DNA from 4 places in the Streptomyces sp. NBC_00726 genome. Region 4 is predicted to be linked to each of the others. Evidence: riboswitches for the same ligand, from Rfam matches in the RefSeq annotation. Region 4 holds a riboswitch; each other region holds the start of a gene.

Region 1 (4,216 bases), 2.0 Mb from region 4:
GAGCCCGCGCACGCCAAGGGGAAGACCGGCATCCCCGGGGAGCGCAAGGCCGAGCTGATGACGCACCTGCTCAACATCGACCCGCCCGACCACACCCGGCTGCGCCGCCTGGTGTCCAAGGCGTTCACGCCCCGGCGCATCGCGCAGTTCGCGCCCCGGGTGCAGGAGCTGACGGACCGGCTCATCGACGGGTTCGTGGAGAAGGGGGAGGCCGACCTGATCCACGAGTTCGCCTTCCCGCTCCCCATCTACGCGATCTGCGACCTGCTCGGCGTGCCCCGCGAGGACCAGGACGACTTCCGGGACTGGGCGGGAATGATGATCCGGCACGGCGGCGGGCCGCGCGGCGGGGTCGCCCGGTCCGTGAAGAAGATGCGGGCCTATCTGCTCGAACTGATCCACCGCAAGCGCGAGGACCTGGGCGACGACCTGATCTCCGGGCTGATCCGGGCGAGCGACCACGGCGAGCACCTGACCGAGAACGAGGCCGCGGCGATGGCCTTCATCCTGTTGTTCGCCGGCTTCGAGACGACCGTGAACCTGATCGGGAACGGCGTACACACCCTGCTGAACCACCCCGCCGAGCGTGCGCGGCTGCAACGCGCGCTGGCGGCGGGCGACCGCGAGCTGCCGGCCACCGGGATCGAGGAACTGCTGCGCTACGACGGCCCGGTGGAGCTTGCCACCTGGCGGTTCGCCACCGAGCCGCTGACCATCGGCGGGCAGCGCGTCGCGGCGGGCGATCCGGTGCTCGTGGTGCTCGCGGCGGCCGACCGGGACCCCGGGCGGTTCGCCGGACCGGACATCCTGGACCTGTCGCGGAGTGACAATCAGCACCTCGGCTACGGTCACGGCATTCATTACTGTCTGGGAGCGCCGCTCGCCCGGCTGGAGGGACAGACCGCGCTCGCCACCCTGCTGACACGCCTTCCGGACCTGCGACTTGCGGGAGAATCAAGCGATTTGAGGTGGCGCGGCGGACTCATCATGCGCGGACTGCGCACGCTGCCGGTGCAATTCACGCCCGGAGCGCGCGCCGGGGAAAGTGACACTCTGTCAACTCTGTGACTTTCGCGTGATCTCTACTGCATCGACTTGTGACTCACGTTCGAGTTTCGCTAGGTTCACCGTTCGACGCACCAGTCGCTTGTCAGTCACACGGAAGGCATCTCCCATGGGCTCCGCGAACGGCAGACACCGCCGCCCTCGTCAGGCACCCGCCATCGTGGTCGCCGCAGGCGTCACCGGCTCGGCGATCGCCATCCCGCTGCTCGGCGCCGCGAGCGCGCACGCCGCGGACGCCGCGACCTGGGACCGGGTGGCCGACTGCGAGAGCGGCGGGACGTGGAGTGCCGACCTCGGCAACGGCTCCTACGGCGGTCTCCAGTTCACGCCGGAGCTGTGGAAGGCGTACGGCGGTGAGGCTTACGCCGAGCGCGCCGACCTCGCCAGCCGCTCGCAGCAGATCGCGGTGGCCGAGCGGGTCCTGGCCGCCAAGGGTCCGAAGGCGTGGCCGAGCTGTGCGGTGATCTCCGGGCTCACCAAGGCCGCGGGCGCGGCGGACGCGGACCAGGGTGACGAGGACGAGGACGGGCCCGCCCGGAGCGCCGACTCGGGGCTCGACGCCGGTCTCGGCACCGATCCGGTGGACGACGCCTCCTCGGGCTCGTCGGCCACCGGATCGGACGAGGCGTCCGGCGCGGCCGCCACGGGCAAGGAGGCCGGCAAGAGCTCCGGCAAGCACGCGGGCAGGAGCGCCGAGGAGAAGGCCGGCGCCTCCGCTTCCCCGTCCGCCGACCCCACGGGCACCCCGTCCGCCGCGGACGGCCCGTCCGGGACGCCCTCGGCGGACACCTCGGCCGACCCCTCCGCGGACCCCTCGGCCGGTGAGACGGGCGGCGCGACGGACGACGCGCGGGCGAAGGGCGGCAAGCACCGGGGCGCCCCGGCCGCCGACGACGCCGGGACGGCCGACGGGCGCGACGCGGGCCGGCACGCCTCGCGGGGCGACGGCGACGCGCGCGACAGCGCCACGGGTCCGGCCGACGGCACGTACACCGTACGGCCGGGGGACAACCTCTGGGCGATCGCCGACGCGCAGGACCTGCCCGGCGGCTGGCCCGAGCTGTACGAGGCGAACAAGGACGAGGTGGGCTCCGACCCGGACCTCATCCTGCCCGGTCAGAACCTCGATCTGGGCCTCGGTGATCCGGCCCCGGACCAGGTCGCCGAGAGCGCCGGATGAGCCGTTGGAGCCCCCTGCGCTTTGGGTGGTTTAAGAGGCCCATGTCCCACTTTTGACCGAGTGAGACATGGGTCTCTTTGCGTGAACTCACGCCCCTTGTCCGGGAGGTCCCGCCGCATCCGTTCCGACCTGCATAAATGAGGGTTCATCGGATGCTCTTACGGGATGATTATCCGGTATGTCCGTCTTTGAATATGGCCGGTCGGTGTGATTACGGTCAGAACCGCTCGCACCGCGGGCCCCGTCGACCGTCACGCCGAATCCTGCCGTCGGTCGGAGGGAACAGACGCGAAAGCGCCGTAGGCAGGAGCGGGGGACCCAGGTAGGCGCTGGGCCCGGTCGTCGGGAGACGTACCGGGGCCGGCTAGGGGTGAAGTCGCGCCAGCAGCGCGGCCGGGCAACTCACTTGGCCCGAACCCGACAGCTCACCTCGTAGGCGTCGGTGAGGAGAAGACTCGATGCTGCTCAACCGCAAGGGCAACAAGCACCGCCGCCCCTCCAAGGCCGTCCGTGTCGCGACGCTCGCCGGTGTCGCCGGTGCCGCCGTCGCCGTGCCGCTGATGGGCGCGACCAACGCCTCCGCCGCCTCCGTCGCCACGTGGGACGCCGTCGCCCAGTGCGAGTCCGGCGGCAACTGGTCGATCAACACCGGCAACGGCTACTACGGCGGGCTCCAGTTCTCCCAGTCCAGCTGGGCCGCCGCCGGCGGTACGCAGTACGCGGCCCGCGCCGACCTGGCCACCAAGGCCCAGCAGATCGCCACCGCCGAGAAGCTCCTCGACATGCAGGGCCCGGGCGCCTGGTCCTGCGCCGGTGCCGGCAACCTGGCCAACGACGGTGTCGACCCGGGCGTCGACACCGGCTCCGGTGCCGCGAAGCAGGAGGCCGCCCCCAAGCAGGAGGCCGCCCCGAAGAAGGCCGAGCGCACCGAGGCCCCGGCCACCAACCGCTCCGACCGCTCGGACGCCCCGAAGGCCACGAAGAAGACGGTCACCACCCCGGCCGGCAAGAAGGTTGCCAAGGGTGACGGCGAGTACAAGGTCGTCGCCGGTGACACGCTGAGCAGGATCGCCGCCGACCACCACGTCAAGGGTGGCTGGGAGCGGCTGTTCAAGCTGAACAAGGACATCGTCCAGGACGCCGACCTGATCTACCCGGGCCAGCAGCTCCACCTGACGAAGTAGCGCACCCTCCGCGCCCCGCCGCGATCCCTCCTCGCTGATCGCTCGGGCCGCCCCGGCCCGGCACGCACTCCCCCCGTGTGTGCCGGGCCGGGGCACGCCGTATGGAGGGTGCCGGGCGGCCCGGGACCGTTCAACTGTTGTAGTTACTGGCTAGTAATTATCTGGTCTTTCGCCCCGGTATGCCCGCCCTTGGGTCCTTTTTCGTCCCAGGGGACGGGCGGTCGTCCGACGCAGACGGCCGGGCCGGTTAGGCTCTTGTCGCAAGGCCAAAGCGACCCTGCACAACCAGCGTCATATCCCAGAAGGAGATGCCTCGTGCCGTCCATCGACGTCGTCGTAGCCCGGGAAATCCTCGACTCCCGGGGCAACCCCACGGTCGAGGTCGAGGTCGGCCTCGACGACGGCAGCACCGGTCGTGCTGCTGTTCCGTCCGGCGCCTCCACCGGCGCGTTCGAGGCCATTGAGCTTCGCGACGGCGACCCCAACCGCTACCAGGGCAAGGGCGTCGAGAAGGCCGTCCTCGCCGTGATCGAGCAGATCGGCCCGGAGCTCGTCGGCTACGACGCCACCGAGCAGCGCCTCATCGACCAGGCGATGTTCGACCTGGACGCCACGGAGAACAAGGGCTCGCTCGGCGCCAACGCCATCCTCGGCGTCTCCCTCGCCGTCGCCCACGCCGCCTCCGAGGCCAGCGACCTCCCGCTGTTCCGCTACCTCGGCGGCCCGAACGCGCACCTGCTGCCCGTTCCGATGATGAACATCCTGAACGGCGGCTCGCACGCCGACT
Region 2 (4,216 bases), 3.7 Mb from region 4:
GGACGCCGCCGACGACCTTGTAGGGCAGGCCGACCCGGATGAAGATCTCCTCGAAGACACGGGACTGCGCGTTCGTCCGGTAGAAGACGGCGACGTCGCCGGCCTTCGCGTCACCCGCGTCGGTGAGGCGGTCGATCTCCTCGGCGACGAACTGCGCCTCGTCGTGCTCGGTGTCCGCGACGTAGCCCGTGATGCGGGCGCCGGTGCCGGCGTTGGTCCAGAGGTTCTTGGGGCGGCGGCTCTCGTTGCGCTCGATGACCGCGTTGGCGGCGGACAGAATCGTCTGGGTGGAGCGGTAGTTCTGCTCCAGCAGGATCGTCGTCGCGTCCGGGTAGTCCTCCTCGAACTGGAGGATGTTGCGGATGGTCGCGCCCCGGAAGGCGTAGATCGACTGGTCCGCGTCACCCACGACGCACAGCTCGGCGGGCGCATGCTCCGGACCGGCCGGGCCGACCAGCTCGCGTACCAGCGTGTACTGGGCGTGGTTGGTGTCCTGGTACTCGTCGACGAGGACGTGGCGGAAGCGGCGGCGGTAGTGCTCGGCGACGTCGGGGAACGCCTGGAGCAGATGGACCGTCGTCATGATGATGTCGTCGAAGTCCAGCGCGTTGGCCTCGCGCAGCCGGGCCTGGTACATCGCGTACGCCTGGGCCAGCGTCTTCTCGAATCCGTCGGTGGCCTGCCCGGCGAAGGTCTCCTCGTCGATGAGCTCGTTCTTGAGGTTGGAGACCTTGGCGGTGAAGGACTTCGGCGGGTAGCGCTTCGGGTCCAGCTCCAGGTCGCGGCAGACCAGGGCCATGAGCCGCTTGGAGTCGGCCGCGTCGTAGATCGAGAACGAGGACGTGAAGCCGAGCCGCTTGGACTCGCGGCGCAGGATGCGGACGCAGGCGCTGTGGAAGGTCATGACCCACATCGCGTTGGCCCGGGGCCCGACCAGCTGCTCGACGCGCTCCTTCATCTCGCCGGCGGCCTTGTTGGTGAAGGTGATCGCCAGGATCTGGCCGGGGTGGACGCCCCGCTCGGCCAGCAGGTGGGCGATGCGGTGGGTGAGCACCCTGGTCTTGCCGGAGCCGGCGCCTGCGACGATGAGCAGGGGCGACCCGGAGTGCACGACGGCGGCGCGCTGCTCGGTGTTCAGCCCGTCGAGCAGCGCCTCGGGGTCGATGACGGGGCGGTGCGCGCCGTCGCGGTAGTACGCGTCACGGGGCGGCGGGGGCCCGTCGAACACGCCCGCGAACAGGCCCTCCGGCACCGCTTCGGGTGCGGGGTCCTCGGGGGGCGGCGGGGGCGCGTCCTCCTCCTGCTGGAGGCCGGCCAGGAAACTGTCGTCAAAGAGGCTGCTCATCGCTGTCCGAGTCTAGGGCCTGTCCGACGGACAGGCCCGGGCTCTCCACTGACACCCGGCCCCGCTCCGAAAAGGTCACGGAAATGTATCGGGCATATCGCACATCAACCTTCACAGCGGCCCCATGAGTTGGCTAGCGTGCACGTTCGGACGGCCCGTACCCCCAGAGGCGACCTACGCCGAGCGTGCCGCCACGCCGAATCCGGGCCCGCCCGGAACCGGGGACCCACACGCATCACCGGGGTGAATCGGTCCTCCCCCACCGGACCGTAGGGCAGCCTTCCGTTCCGCCCGAACCCGACAGCTAACCCGGTAGGCGGTCCACGGAAGGAGATGCCGGCCTTGGCGTCGCATCGCAAACCGCGCACCCGGGTGCGTTCCACCGCCCCCGCCGTCGGGCTGACCTCGGCGGCGCTGGCCTCGGTGACCCTGCTGTCCTCGCAGAGCGCGATGGCCGCGCCCACCCCGAAGCCGAGCATCGCGGAAGTCCAGAAGAAGGTGGACGACCTCTACCGGCAGGCGGGCAACGCGACCCAGAAGTACAACCAGGCCAAGGAGGCCACGGACCAGCAGAAGTCCAGGGTCGACACGCTCCTGGACGACGTGGCCAAGCGCACCGAGAAGCTGAACGACGCCCGCAGGACGCTGGGCAACTACGCCGCCGCCCAGTACCGCAACGGCGGCCTCGCGTCGACCGCGACCTTCTTCCTGGCCGACGACCCGCAGTCGTTCTTCGCCCAGACCCACCTCATGAACCGGATGGCCGAGCGCCAGCAGCAGGCGGTCACGGAATTCCGTACGCAGCAGGCGAAGGCGTCCAAGCAGCGGGCCGCGGCCGTGCGAAGCCTGGAGACGCTGACCAAGTCTCAGGCCGCGCTGCGCACCAGCAAGCAGAACGTCCAGACGAAGCTGACCGAGGCCCGGACGCTGCTCTCGAAGCTGACCGCCGAGGAGAAGGCGCGGCTGGCGGAGCTGGAGCGGAAGAAGAAGGCGGAGGCCGAGCGGAAGGCCGCGGAGCTGGCGAAGAAGCAGGCCGCCGCCAAGAAGGAGGCCGAGCGGAAGGCCAAGGAGTCGGGCGGCAGCGGTACGGAGACGGGCTCGGGCTCCGGCACCGGCACGGGCTCCGGGAGCAGCGCCTCCACGAAGGCGGAGAAGGTCCTCGCCTTCGCCCGCGCCCAGATCGGCAAGCCGTACGTCTGGGGGGCGACCGGCCCCTCCTCGTACGACTGCTCGGGACTGACGCAGGCGGCCTGGAAGGCGGCGGGCGTCGACATCCCGCGCACCACCTGGGACCAGGTGAACGTCGGGACGCGAATCGCCACGGCGGATCTGCAACCCGGTGACCTGGTGTTCTTCTACGACGACATCAGCCACGTCGGGATCTACAAGGGCGACGGGATGATGATCCACGCACCGAAGCCCGGGGCGAATGTGCGCGAGGAGTCGATCTACTACATGCCGATCTACGGGAGTGTGCGCCCCGCCTGACCGGGGAAGAGAGCCGGTCCGCGCGGGGCCGGCCCCCTCTTTCGAGGCGCGTCCGCCGCTCAGGTCCAGAGCGTGGCGATGAAGATGTTCGCCAGGGTCAGCGCGCCGACCGCCGCGAAGGCGCCCTTTTCGACCTTCTCCTCGTCCCGCTTGACGTAGACGAGCCCCAGGATCACGACCAGGAACAGCAGCTTGATGCCGATCTTGACGTTGTTCACGGGGTGGTCGTCGGCCTGGTCCAGGCCGACCAGGGCGACGCCGGTGACGAGCATGGTCAGCGCGCCGTGCAGCATGCCGGGGACGAACCGGGCGGTGCCGGCCTTCATCGCCTTCATCTGGCCGAGGAAGCCGCCGAGCAGGGCGGCGATGCCGATGATGTGCAGGGCGACGACGAAATCGATGAGTACGCGCATGGTTCCGCACCCTAGAACCCTCGCCCCGGACCGCTCCGGGCAGGGTGGGCCCTACGGGTCGCTTGAATGATGAATGCACTTTTTGCCTGATTCTGGGGTGCTTTTCCCGTTCAATCGGGCTTCATGTGCGGTCATTCGGCGACAATGCCACGCCAAGAGCGACCAATACCCGCCATAACGACACCTTCCCGTGACCTCGGATTAGCGTCCCTTCCCGGTGGCCGTGGAGCAGGAACCGTCCTCGCCGGCCGCCGGAGAAGCCCGCCGGTATACCCCGTCGGGCCGTCGCACGGAAGGACGCCCGCCCCCGTGGCAGCGCATCGCAAACCCAGGCAGCGCCTCATCACCGCCTCCGCGGCCCGCACCGCGGCGACCCTCGCCGTCGCCGGAGCCGCGACGGCCGCCGTGCTGCCGGGAGCCGCGCACGCGGACCCCGCGCCCACCGCGAAGCAGGTCAAGGCCCAGGTGGACCGGCTGTACCGGGAGGCGGAGGTCGCCACCGAGAAGTACAACGGCGCGAAGTCCGAGGCGGCCGCCGCCGCCAAGTCGGTCGACGCCCTGCGCGACGAGGCCGCCCGCCGGACCGCCCGCCTCAACACCGCCCGCGACGTGCTCGGCGCGTACGCCGCCGCGCAGTACCGGTCCGCCGGAATCGACCCGTCCGTACAGCTGGCGCTCTCCTCCGACCCGGACCAGTACCTGCGCCGCGCCACCTACGCGGAGCGGGCCGGTGAGCGCCGGGCCACCGAGGTTCGCTCGGTACGCCGCCAGGTCGCGGAGATCGCCCAGGTACGCGCCGAGGCGGCCGGGAAGCTCACCGAACTGGCCTCCCGGCAGGCCGCCCTGAAGGAGCACCGGGCGACCGTCCGCGCCAAGCTGGCCGAGGCCCGCCGCCTGCTCGCCCGCCTCACCCCGGCCGAGCGCGCCTCCTACGACGCCGCCGAGGACGGGCGCGGGGCCGGTCACGCCG
Region 3 (4,216 bases), 3.1 Mb from region 4:
GCGCCGGCCTTCGTGGCCACCACGACGTCGGACCGGTTGCCGCGCGACGCGAGCCACTTGCCGATGACCGTCTCCGACTCGCCGCCCTCGTTGCCGGGTGCCCAGTGCGAGTAGGCGTCGGCGGTGTCCACGAAGTTGCCGCCGGCCGCCGCGTACGCGTCGAGGACGGCGAAGGACTGGGCCTCGTCCGCGGTCCAGCCGAAGACGTTTCCACCGAGGCAGAGCGGGAAGACCTGGAGGCCCGACGGGCCGAGATTGCGCAGTGAAGTCATGGGTGGATCAACGACTTCCGGCTCGGACGCTATTCCGGCTCGGACGCTATTCCGTGCCGCATACATCCGGCAGGCTGCGGCTACGCGAACCGGCAGCCCTGACGTCGGGGGGTGTGCGTCAGGGCTGCCGGGGTTCGGAAGGCCGCGTGCGGGGAAGGGCCGGGGCGTCGGAGAAAGAGATCTCAGACCGTCAGACCGCGGGCGCGCAGCCAGGCCATCGGGTCGATGCCGGTGCCGCCCGGGGTGTGGACCTCCAGGTGGAGGTGTGGGCCGGTCACGTTGCCGGTCGCGCCGACGCGGCCGATGGTGTCGCCGGTGGTGACCTTCTGGCCGACCGTGACACCGATCGAGGACTGGTGGCAGAACCACAGCTCGGTGCCGTCCTCCAGCTCCAGCACCGTGCGGTAGCCGTAGGCGCCGGACCAGCCGGCCGACTTGATGGTGCCGGTGTGGATGGCCTTGATCGGGGTACCGGTCGGGGCCGCGAAGTCGAGGCCCGTGTGGTAGCCGGAGGACCACATCGAGCCGGCCTCGCCGAACGTCGAGGTGATCGTGTACGAGGAGGTGGGGAGGGAGTAACTGGCGGCGAGCTTGGCCAGGCGCAACGCCTCGGCCTTCTTCTTCGCCTCCTCCTCCGCCTTCTTCTTCTCGGCGGCGGCCTTGGCCTCGGCCTCGTCCTGCTGCTTCTTCGCCTCGGCGGCCGCCTTCTCGGCGGCGGCCTTCTCCTCGGCCGCCTTCGCCTCGGCGTCGGCGGCGCCCTGCTGCTGCTCGGCCTGCTGGAGGATGCGGGCGCGCAGCGCCTCGCCGGCGTCCGTGGTGCCGTGCTCGGCCTCGGCGGTGGTGATGCCGGCGGTGGTCAGCGGGGCGGCCGCGGTGGCGGTGGCGGGCGTTTCGGCCTCGCTCCCGCCGGAGAACAACGCGCCCACGCCGGGCAGGGACTTGGCGTCGGGGAGATTGTCCGCGATGGAATCGGGAAGAGAGATGGAGACCGGCGGCTTGCTCTGCGCGGTGGCCATGCCACCCGCACCGACGGCCGCGATGACACCGACGCCGAGGACGGTGGAGCTGCGGGCCAGACCATTGCGCTGCTTGGCGACACGGTGCTTGCCGCGGACGGGGCGGACGGACTCCTCGGTGGGATTCCATTCCTCCCAGGTCCGCTCCGATTCGGCGTCGTCGGCGCGGAAGCCGCTGTCGAAACCGGCGCCGGTGGCGAAGCCGTTGCCCCGATCGGTCACGTAGTCGCCGCCCTGTTCCGGGATGTACGCGGTGCCGGGGCCGGACGCGAAGTCGGCGCCGTACTCGGACACGAACCGGGAGGGTGATTCGGGGGCAGGCTTGTTGGACGCCACGCGGGCGCGCTCCTTTCCTTCCTTCTCGCCTACCGGGTTAGCTGACGGGTTCGGAGCAGGAAGGTCTCCTACGGGTTCCTCCGCCTCTTGTGAAGACGAAGACGCCCGATTCACCCCATGTAGGTGGTTCCCCGGTTCCCTTGCGGAATTCGGCGCACGCGCGCGGCGCCGTCCCTGACGACGGCTGGGACAACCGCGCTGCGTTATCGAACGTTAATAGACAGACGGGTCCGATTCCAAGCTGTTCCCGCTGATCGTTCACGCGATGGGCCCGGACTTTACGGGACACAACCGGGTGCAATCGGGCGAGTTGATCGGCACTCAACCACTACGCATTTTCTGACGTTGCGTCAAATGTTATGCGGAGCGACGCTCCTCAGTCACGCAGCGTGTCACCCGCTTTGACGATCTTCACCGTCCTGCGCCGGTCGGGCTGCCCCTTCGCCGGCCGTGCCACCGCGAGCAGCGCCATGTCGTCGGTCGACTCGCCCCCCGTATGCAGCCGTACGTCGTCGGTCAGCGCGGACAGCAGCTCCTCGGGCCCCGGGAAGAGCCGCCCGCGCAACCGCTCCGCCGGGTCGTAGAAGACACCCTCGGCGTCCCGGGCCTCCGACAGGCCGTCCGTGTAGAACAGCAGCGTCCCGCCGGACGGCAGCTCCCACTCGTCCGAGCGGTCCGGCCGCACCCCCAGGTCCATGCCCAGCGGCAGCGCGGGCTCCGAGGGCGTCAGCGCCTCCACCGCCCCGTCCCCGTACAGCAGCAACGGATCCGGATGGCCGCGGTTCACCAGTCGTACGCGCTCCGCGCCCGGCGGGATCTCCGCGAACACGGCGGTCACGAACCCCTCGAACGCGTCCAGACTGCTCCGCCGTACCGACTCACGCGCCAGCGCGCGCTCCAGCCGCTGCGCCACGCCCTCCAGCGACTTCTCGTGCTCCGCCGCCTCCCGGAACGCCCCGATCACCACCGCCACCGCGCCGACCGCCTCCAGCCCCTTCCCGCGTACGTCCCCCAGCACAAGCCGTACGCCGTACGGAGTGTCAGCGGCCGCGAAGAGGTCGCCCCCGACGAACTCGTCCGCCTGCGCCGCCTCGTACCGCGCGGCCACCTGGAGTCCGCCGAGCCGCTCGGGCGGCGCGGGGAGCACGGCCCGCATGGCCGTCTCGGCGATGATCCGGGCGGACGCCAGCTGCTCGCTTCCGCGCCGCACGACGCGGTTGATCACACACGCCTGGACGGCAACCGTGAGCACGGTGAGCAGTTCGATGAACGAGACCACCTTGACCAGATCACCGGTGTAGAGCCGGATGCCCGCGACGGCGAGCACCGCGGCGATCCCGATCCGGATCGTGGTACCCAGAGCGAAGAAGGGCGCGGCGATCAGCGGGGCGGCCGCGAACATCGGGACGGCCGTGAAGGAGGGTGGTGCAAAAAGGTCGAACACCACCCCGATGACGATCATCGCCACCGGCAGCACCCGGACGAACCGGCGACTGCCCGCGCCGTCGGGCCCGCGCCACCGTCGCGCTCTCTTCCCCACCTGCGGTCTCCTGCCCGGTGCGGCCACGGCCGGGACCGCGCACCTCCCCCAGCCTCGCGCCCGCCCGGCCACCGGGCGAATCCTCGGCCGCCGAAGGAGCGAAACGCGTCTGCGCCGGAAACGCATCAGGCCCGGCACGCTGCCTGCGTGCCGGGCCTGATCCATCAGTAGCGGGGACAGGATTTGAACCTGCGACCTCTGGGTTATGAGCCCAGCGAGCTACCGAGCTGCTCCACCCCGCGTCGGTGAACCCAACTCTACGGCATCTTCGGAGCCCTCATGACCACGCGGACCGCGACCGCCTTGATCCAAGCGTCAAAGTGCCGAAAACGAGAAGGTGTTGCAAGGAACATGTGTTCTGTCGCAAGGTATCTGCTGCACCCCCCGGCTCGGTGGGCTGCCCGTGTGAGCAGGCCCCCGACCGCGCATGCCGGCGCGCGTCGAGAGCCGCTCCCGGTCTCTGATCGCAGCCTGCCTGGAGGGCTCTCGACCATGGCCGCACCACTCGCCTCCGATCACACCCCCGCCCCCTCGGCCACCCCGCCGTCCCCCGCACGCGCCGCCGCCAAGAGCGGCCTCATCGGCGGTGTGATGGGCGCGGCGATGAGCGCGGCGGTGAACTACCTGGCGATCGGCCTCCCGGGCAGCGCGTCCGTCAACGCGGTCAACCACGCGATATCGGGCCTGATCAGCGGGTTCCTCGCCGGTTTCATCGGCATCATGGTCCACAGCAGGAAGACGACCGCGGCCACCGCCGCCGACCCGTCCGAGCCGGAGAAGTAGCCACCGCCCTCCCCAGCGCTCCCCCTCAACGGGCGCACGGGCCCATATGGCGATATGACTGATTTCAGACTCAGCCATTTCGAGGCTCCGGGAGTGGACGATGGACGACTATCCCCTGCTCAACCTGTTCTGGACGATGCTGTGGTTCTTCCTCTGGATCATGTGGCTCTTCCTCCTCTTCCGGGTCATCATGGACATCTTCCGCAGCGATGACCTGAGCGGCTGGGCCAAGGCCGGCTGGCTGATCCTGGCGCTGGTACTGCCCTATC
Region 4 (4,216 bases):
TGCCGAGCCAGCCGGGCGAGCTCATCGGGAAGTTGTGCGCGGCGGGCAGGATCACGAGGAAGCGGGTGTCCGCGTCGACCCCGCAGATCTCGTTGGAGCCGCGCAGCGAGTAGATGTAGTCGTCGTGCGTACGGGGGATGAGCTTGGGCACCCCCGTGGTGCCGCCGGACAGCTGGAGGAAGGCGAGGTCGTGCGGCTCGGGCCCGTCCTCGGGCTCCCCGGCCGCGTCACACGGCACATCGGACAGGGCGGTGTGCTCGCCCGGGTCGCCGACGACGAACACGTGCTTCAGGGTGGGCGCCTGCTCCCGTACGGCGGTGGCCAGCGCGCGGTGGTCGAATCCGGCGTGCCGGTCCGGGATGACATAGGCGACGGCCTCGGCGAAGGAGCAGAAGTAGCCGATCTCCGTCTCGCGGTGGGCGGGCAGCGCGTACACGGGGAGTGCGCCGATCCGGAAGAGGGCGAAGACGACCTCGGCGAACTCGGCGATGTTGGGCAGCTGGACGACGACCCGGTCGCCCTTGGCTATCCCGCGCGCCCGGAAGCCGGCCGCCAGCCGGGCCGCGCGCTCGTCCAGCTCCCGGTACGTCCAGGCGCGGCGCTCGGGCGCGGGGTCGATCAGCGCGACGCGGTCGCCGTGGGCCTCGGCCCGTTCGCGCAGCATGCTTGTGAAGGTCTCGCCGCGCCAGTGCCCGGCCGCGCGGTAGCGGGCGGCGAACTCTGCGGGCCAGGTGGGGGCGTCTTCGTACGGTGAGGCAGTCATCGTTCCAGGTCTCCAGGGGGAGGGCCGTGTTTCGGGGGCGCCGGGCGGACGGGTCAGGCGCGCAGGGTGGCGCCGCCGTCGACGTACAGGTCGTGCAGGGTGATGTGGCGGGCCCGGTCGGACACCAGGAAGGCGACCGCCTCGGCGATGTCGGACGGCTCGGCGATCCGGCCCAGCGGGATGCCCGTGCGGTAGCTCGCCAGGTCCCCGGCTATGACGCGCCGCGCGGCGGGCCCGTCGTCGTGCGCCTCACCGGCCGGCCACATCCCGCGCTGCATGTCGGTGAGCGTGGAGCCGGGCGAGACGGTGTTGCAGCGGACGCCCCGGGGGGCCAGTTCCAGGCCGAGGCACTTGGTGAACATGACGGAGGCGGCCTTGGACGCGGCGTACGCCGCCATGGTCGTACGGGGGATGCCGGCGGCGTTGGACGCGACGGTGACGATGCTGCCCGCGCCCCGGTCCGCCATCCGGCGCGCGACGGACCGCGAGACGTGGAACACCCCGTCGGTGTTGACCGCGAACGTGGCCCGCCAGTCCTCGTCGGTCAGCTCGGTGACGGGCGAACAGCGCAGTATCCCGGCGACGTTGACCGCGATGTCGAGGGCACCCAGGGTGTCCTCCGCTTCGGCGACCAGGGCCTCGACGGCCGCCGCGTCCGTGACGTCCAGCGCCCGGGCCACGACGCCCTCCCCGTACTCCCGGGCGAGCGCGTCGACGCCCTCCGGGGCCGCGTCGGTCGCCAGGACCCGGCAGCCGCGCGCGACGAGGGCCCGCACGACCGCCTCGCCTATGCCGCGTCCGGCTCCCGTCACGAGGGCCAGCCGGCCGGTGAGTTCCTCGTCGGCGGGGGCGACGGGACGAGCGGACGAAGGGGCGGAACGCGGCGCCATGGTTCTGGGGTCTCCCTAGGACGGTGAACAGAGGGCGGCAACACTTAGGTAAGCCTAACCATAGAGTGATCACGCGATCGAGGGGGCCGGAACCGGCGATCCGGGCCGCTCGCAAGCCGCCCGATGTCCCTTTTGTGCCTATATAGGGAAAAGGTCAATTACGGGTGATCGGGGCTGTTTTGGTGCTGTCATACACATCCAAAACGGACGAATATTGCCATTCCGTTCTCAGTGGGCAGCGTCACGTCGGCCGTTTCTGACGCGTAATCCGATCTCCCGGTTCCCAGTCGTGCCAAGAAATTTGACTTCCCCCGGAACGGGCGATCATGAACATTTCCTTTGATTGATCTTGCAAAACAATTGTGATCAGCAATTCCGGGCTTGTTCCGGCCGTCGTTTCTCGCTTACGGTCCCGTCATCAATCCGGATGGAACGCCGAATCCTGCCGCCGTCCGGGAACCCGACCACTCACGTACGGCAGGAGCGGGGGACCCAGGTTTGCCGCCGGTCCGGAATCCGGAGCGGCTAGGGGTGAAGTCGCCATGTGCGACCGGACATCTCCAGTCCGAACCCGACAGCTCACCTCGCAGGCGACGGAGAGGAAATACCCCATGCCCATCACGGGTAAGCACCGTCGTGCCAAGTCTGCGTCCCTGACCCGCGGTTTCATCGCCGTCAGCGCGGGCGGAGCCGTTCTCGCGCTCCCCCTGATCACGGCCGGATCGGCCTCCGCCGCCCCCGCCAAGACCGTCGTCGCCGAAAAGGCCGCGGCCCCGACTTCCGTCGCCGGCAAGGAAATTGCCGTGCGCAAGGCCGCGCACACCACCTATTCCGTGGTGTCCGGCGATTCGCTTTACAAGATCGCCCAGGGGTATTCCCTCAGCGGTGGCTGGGAGCGGCTGTACAAGGACAACCGCGGTGCCGTCGGCAGCAACCCCGACCTCATTCACCCGGGCCTGAAGCTCACCATCGGCGCCAAGTCCGAGGCCGCCGCCCCGAAGCCCGCGAAGAAGAGCGCATTCAAGGCGGAGTCCGCCGAGAAGAACGGCGACACCGCCCCCCGGACCGAGAGCGCCGACCGCGCCGACCGTTCCGAGCGCACCGCCGTCCCGGTCGCCGAGAAGACCGCCGCCGCGCCCGCCGAGGCCCAGACGGTCGCGTACACCGACGACCTCGACGGCTGGATCAAGGAATCGCTGGCCGTCATGGCCGAGCACGGCATCCCCGGCAGCTACGACGGCATCTACCGCAACATCATGCGCGAGTCGTCCGGCAACCCGTTCGCGATCAACAACTGGGACATCAACGCCGTCAACGGCACCCCCTCCAAGGGCCTGCTCCAGGTGATCCAGCCCACCTTCGACGCCTACCACGTGGCCGGTACGTCGACGGACATCTACGACCCGGTCGCCAACATCACGGCCGCGTGCAACTACGCCGCCGCCACGTACGGCTCGATGGACAACGTCTTCGGCGCGTACTGATCCGGACCGGCGGCCCCGTGCTCGGGGCAGGGCCGTGAGAAGGGGCGGAAGAAGCGGATGCGCTTCTTCCGCCCCTTTGGCGTGTGCACGCGAAGGGGTCCGCCCCGGAATGCGTCGGGCGGACCGGGCGTGGATGCTGGAACGGTCAGCGTCTCAAGGAGGTCAGTCATGGGCATGCTCGACAAGATCAAGGACATGATCAAGGGGCATCCGGACCAGGCCCGCCAGGGAGTCGAGAAGGGCGGCGACTTCGTCGACAAGAAGACCGGCGGCAAGTACGAGAGCCAGGTCGACTCGGCTCAGCAGAAGATGAACGACCAGCTCGGCGACCGCCGCCAGTCGGACGAGGGCGGCCGGTAGGCGCTTGCACGGACCGTGGGAGCGGTGGACACCACAGGCCGTGGTGTCCACCGCTCCCATGCCTCCGGGCCCGGCCCGGTGCGGCTCCGACATGCCGCACCGGCCGCCCGGGAGCATCCTGGCTGTGTGACCTGGCACGGCGCGGCCGGGCGGCTGTCGTTCGGTCCGAGCGACCGCCCGCCCCGAGGACCGGAGGACAGCCGGGCGCCGGACGATCTGTCCCTGGTGCTCGCCCAGTCCGTCGTGAACGCGATCGAGTCGGTCGGCGGCCGGGCCGGCGGGGTCTACCTCCCCTCGCACACCCCCGGCCTGCTCCGGCTCGCCGTCCTCGCCGGGCTCCCCGGCCCCCTGTTCCGCCCCTGGTGGCGGATGCACGTGAACCGGCCGTTCCCGGTCGCCGAGGCGTTCCGCACCGGCAGCCCGGTGTATCTCTCCGACGCCGAGGACGCCATGCGGCGCTTCCCGCAGCTGATGGCCGGACTGCCGTTCCCCTTCGGCTCCCTGTACGTGCCGGTGCTGCGACGCCGCGAACCGGTCGGCGTCCTCGTCGTCCTGCGCGGCGCGACGGGCGACGAGCCGGTGCCCGCCGCCGACCGGGAACGCCTCCAGCGCATCGCCGACGGCCTGGGCACCGAACTGGCCGGCCTCGCGGACGCCGGCATCCGGCCCGAGTGGGAGGGCGAGCCGCTTCCCGTACAGCTGCCCGCCAGGACCTCGCC

The links. Region 4 has a riboswitch for cyclic di-AMP ahead of OG338_RS01830 (transglycosylase SLT domain-containing protein). Riboswitches for the same ligand answer to the same signal wherever they lie in the genome.
Positions count from the first base shown of each region.
Region 1: linked by a shared signal. The riboswitch ahead of OG338_RS10700 (transglycosylase family protein) and the one ahead of OG338_RS01830 (transglycosylase SLT domain-containing protein) in region 4 are both predicted to bind cyclic di-AMP.
Region 2: linked by a shared signal. The riboswitch ahead of OG338_RS18745 (NlpC/P60 family protein) and the one ahead of OG338_RS01830 (transglycosylase SLT domain-containing protein) in region 4 are both predicted to bind cyclic di-AMP.
Region 3: linked by a shared signal. The riboswitch ahead of OG338_RS15600 (M23 family metallopeptidase) and the one ahead of OG338_RS01830 (transglycosylase SLT domain-containing protein) in region 4 are both predicted to bind cyclic di-AMP.

Region 1 covers NZ_CP108983.1:2,429,466-2,433,681, reverse strand. The annotation lists gene OG338_RS10710 (cytochrome P450) at 1-1,068, shown strand, start outside; gene OG338_RS10705 (transglycosylase family protein) at 1,175-2,245, shown strand; cyclic di-AMP (ydaO/yuaA leader) riboswitch at 2,531-2,699, shown strand; gene OG338_RS10700 (transglycosylase family protein) at 2,704-3,429, shown strand; gene eno (phosphopyruvate hydratase) at 3,745-4,216, shown strand, end outside.
Region 2 covers NZ_CP108983.1:4,157,043-4,161,258, reverse strand. The annotation lists gene pcrA (DNA helicase PcrA) at 1-1,345, opposite strand, end outside; cyclic di-AMP (ydaO/yuaA leader) riboswitch at 1,530-1,680, shown strand; gene OG338_RS18745 (NlpC/P60 family protein) at 1,679-2,833, shown strand; gene OG338_RS18740 (hypothetical protein) at 2,893-3,246, opposite strand; gene OG338_RS18735 (NlpC/P60 family protein) at 3,556-4,216, shown strand, end outside.
Region 3 covers NZ_CP108983.1:3,491,294-3,495,509, reverse strand. The annotation lists gene OG338_RS15605 (aldo/keto reductase) at 1-272, opposite strand, end outside; gene OG338_RS15600 (M23 family metallopeptidase) at 455-1,624, opposite strand; cyclic di-AMP (ydaO/yuaA leader) riboswitch at 1,636-1,789, opposite strand; gene OG338_RS15595 (PP2C family protein-serine/threonine phosphatase) at 2,001-3,164, opposite strand; tRNA gene OG338_RS15590 (tRNA-Met) at 3,333-3,406, opposite strand; gene OG338_RS15585 (hypothetical protein) at 3,657-3,947, shown strand; gene OG338_RS15580 (SHOCT domain-containing protein) at 4,048-4,216, shown strand, end outside.
Region 4 covers NZ_CP108983.1:439,556-443,771, reverse strand. The annotation lists gene OG338_RS01840 ((2,3-dihydroxybenzoyl)adenylate synthase) at 1-763, opposite strand, end outside; gene OG338_RS01835 (2,3-dihydro-2,3-dihydroxybenzoate dehydrogenase) at 817-1,653, opposite strand; cyclic di-AMP (ydaO/yuaA leader) riboswitch at 2,077-2,261, shown strand; gene OG338_RS01830 (transglycosylase SLT domain-containing protein) at 2,265-3,137, shown strand; gene OG338_RS01825 (antitoxin) at 3,306-3,497, shown strand; gene OG338_RS01820 (SpoIIE family protein phosphatase) at 3,624-4,216, shown strand, end outside.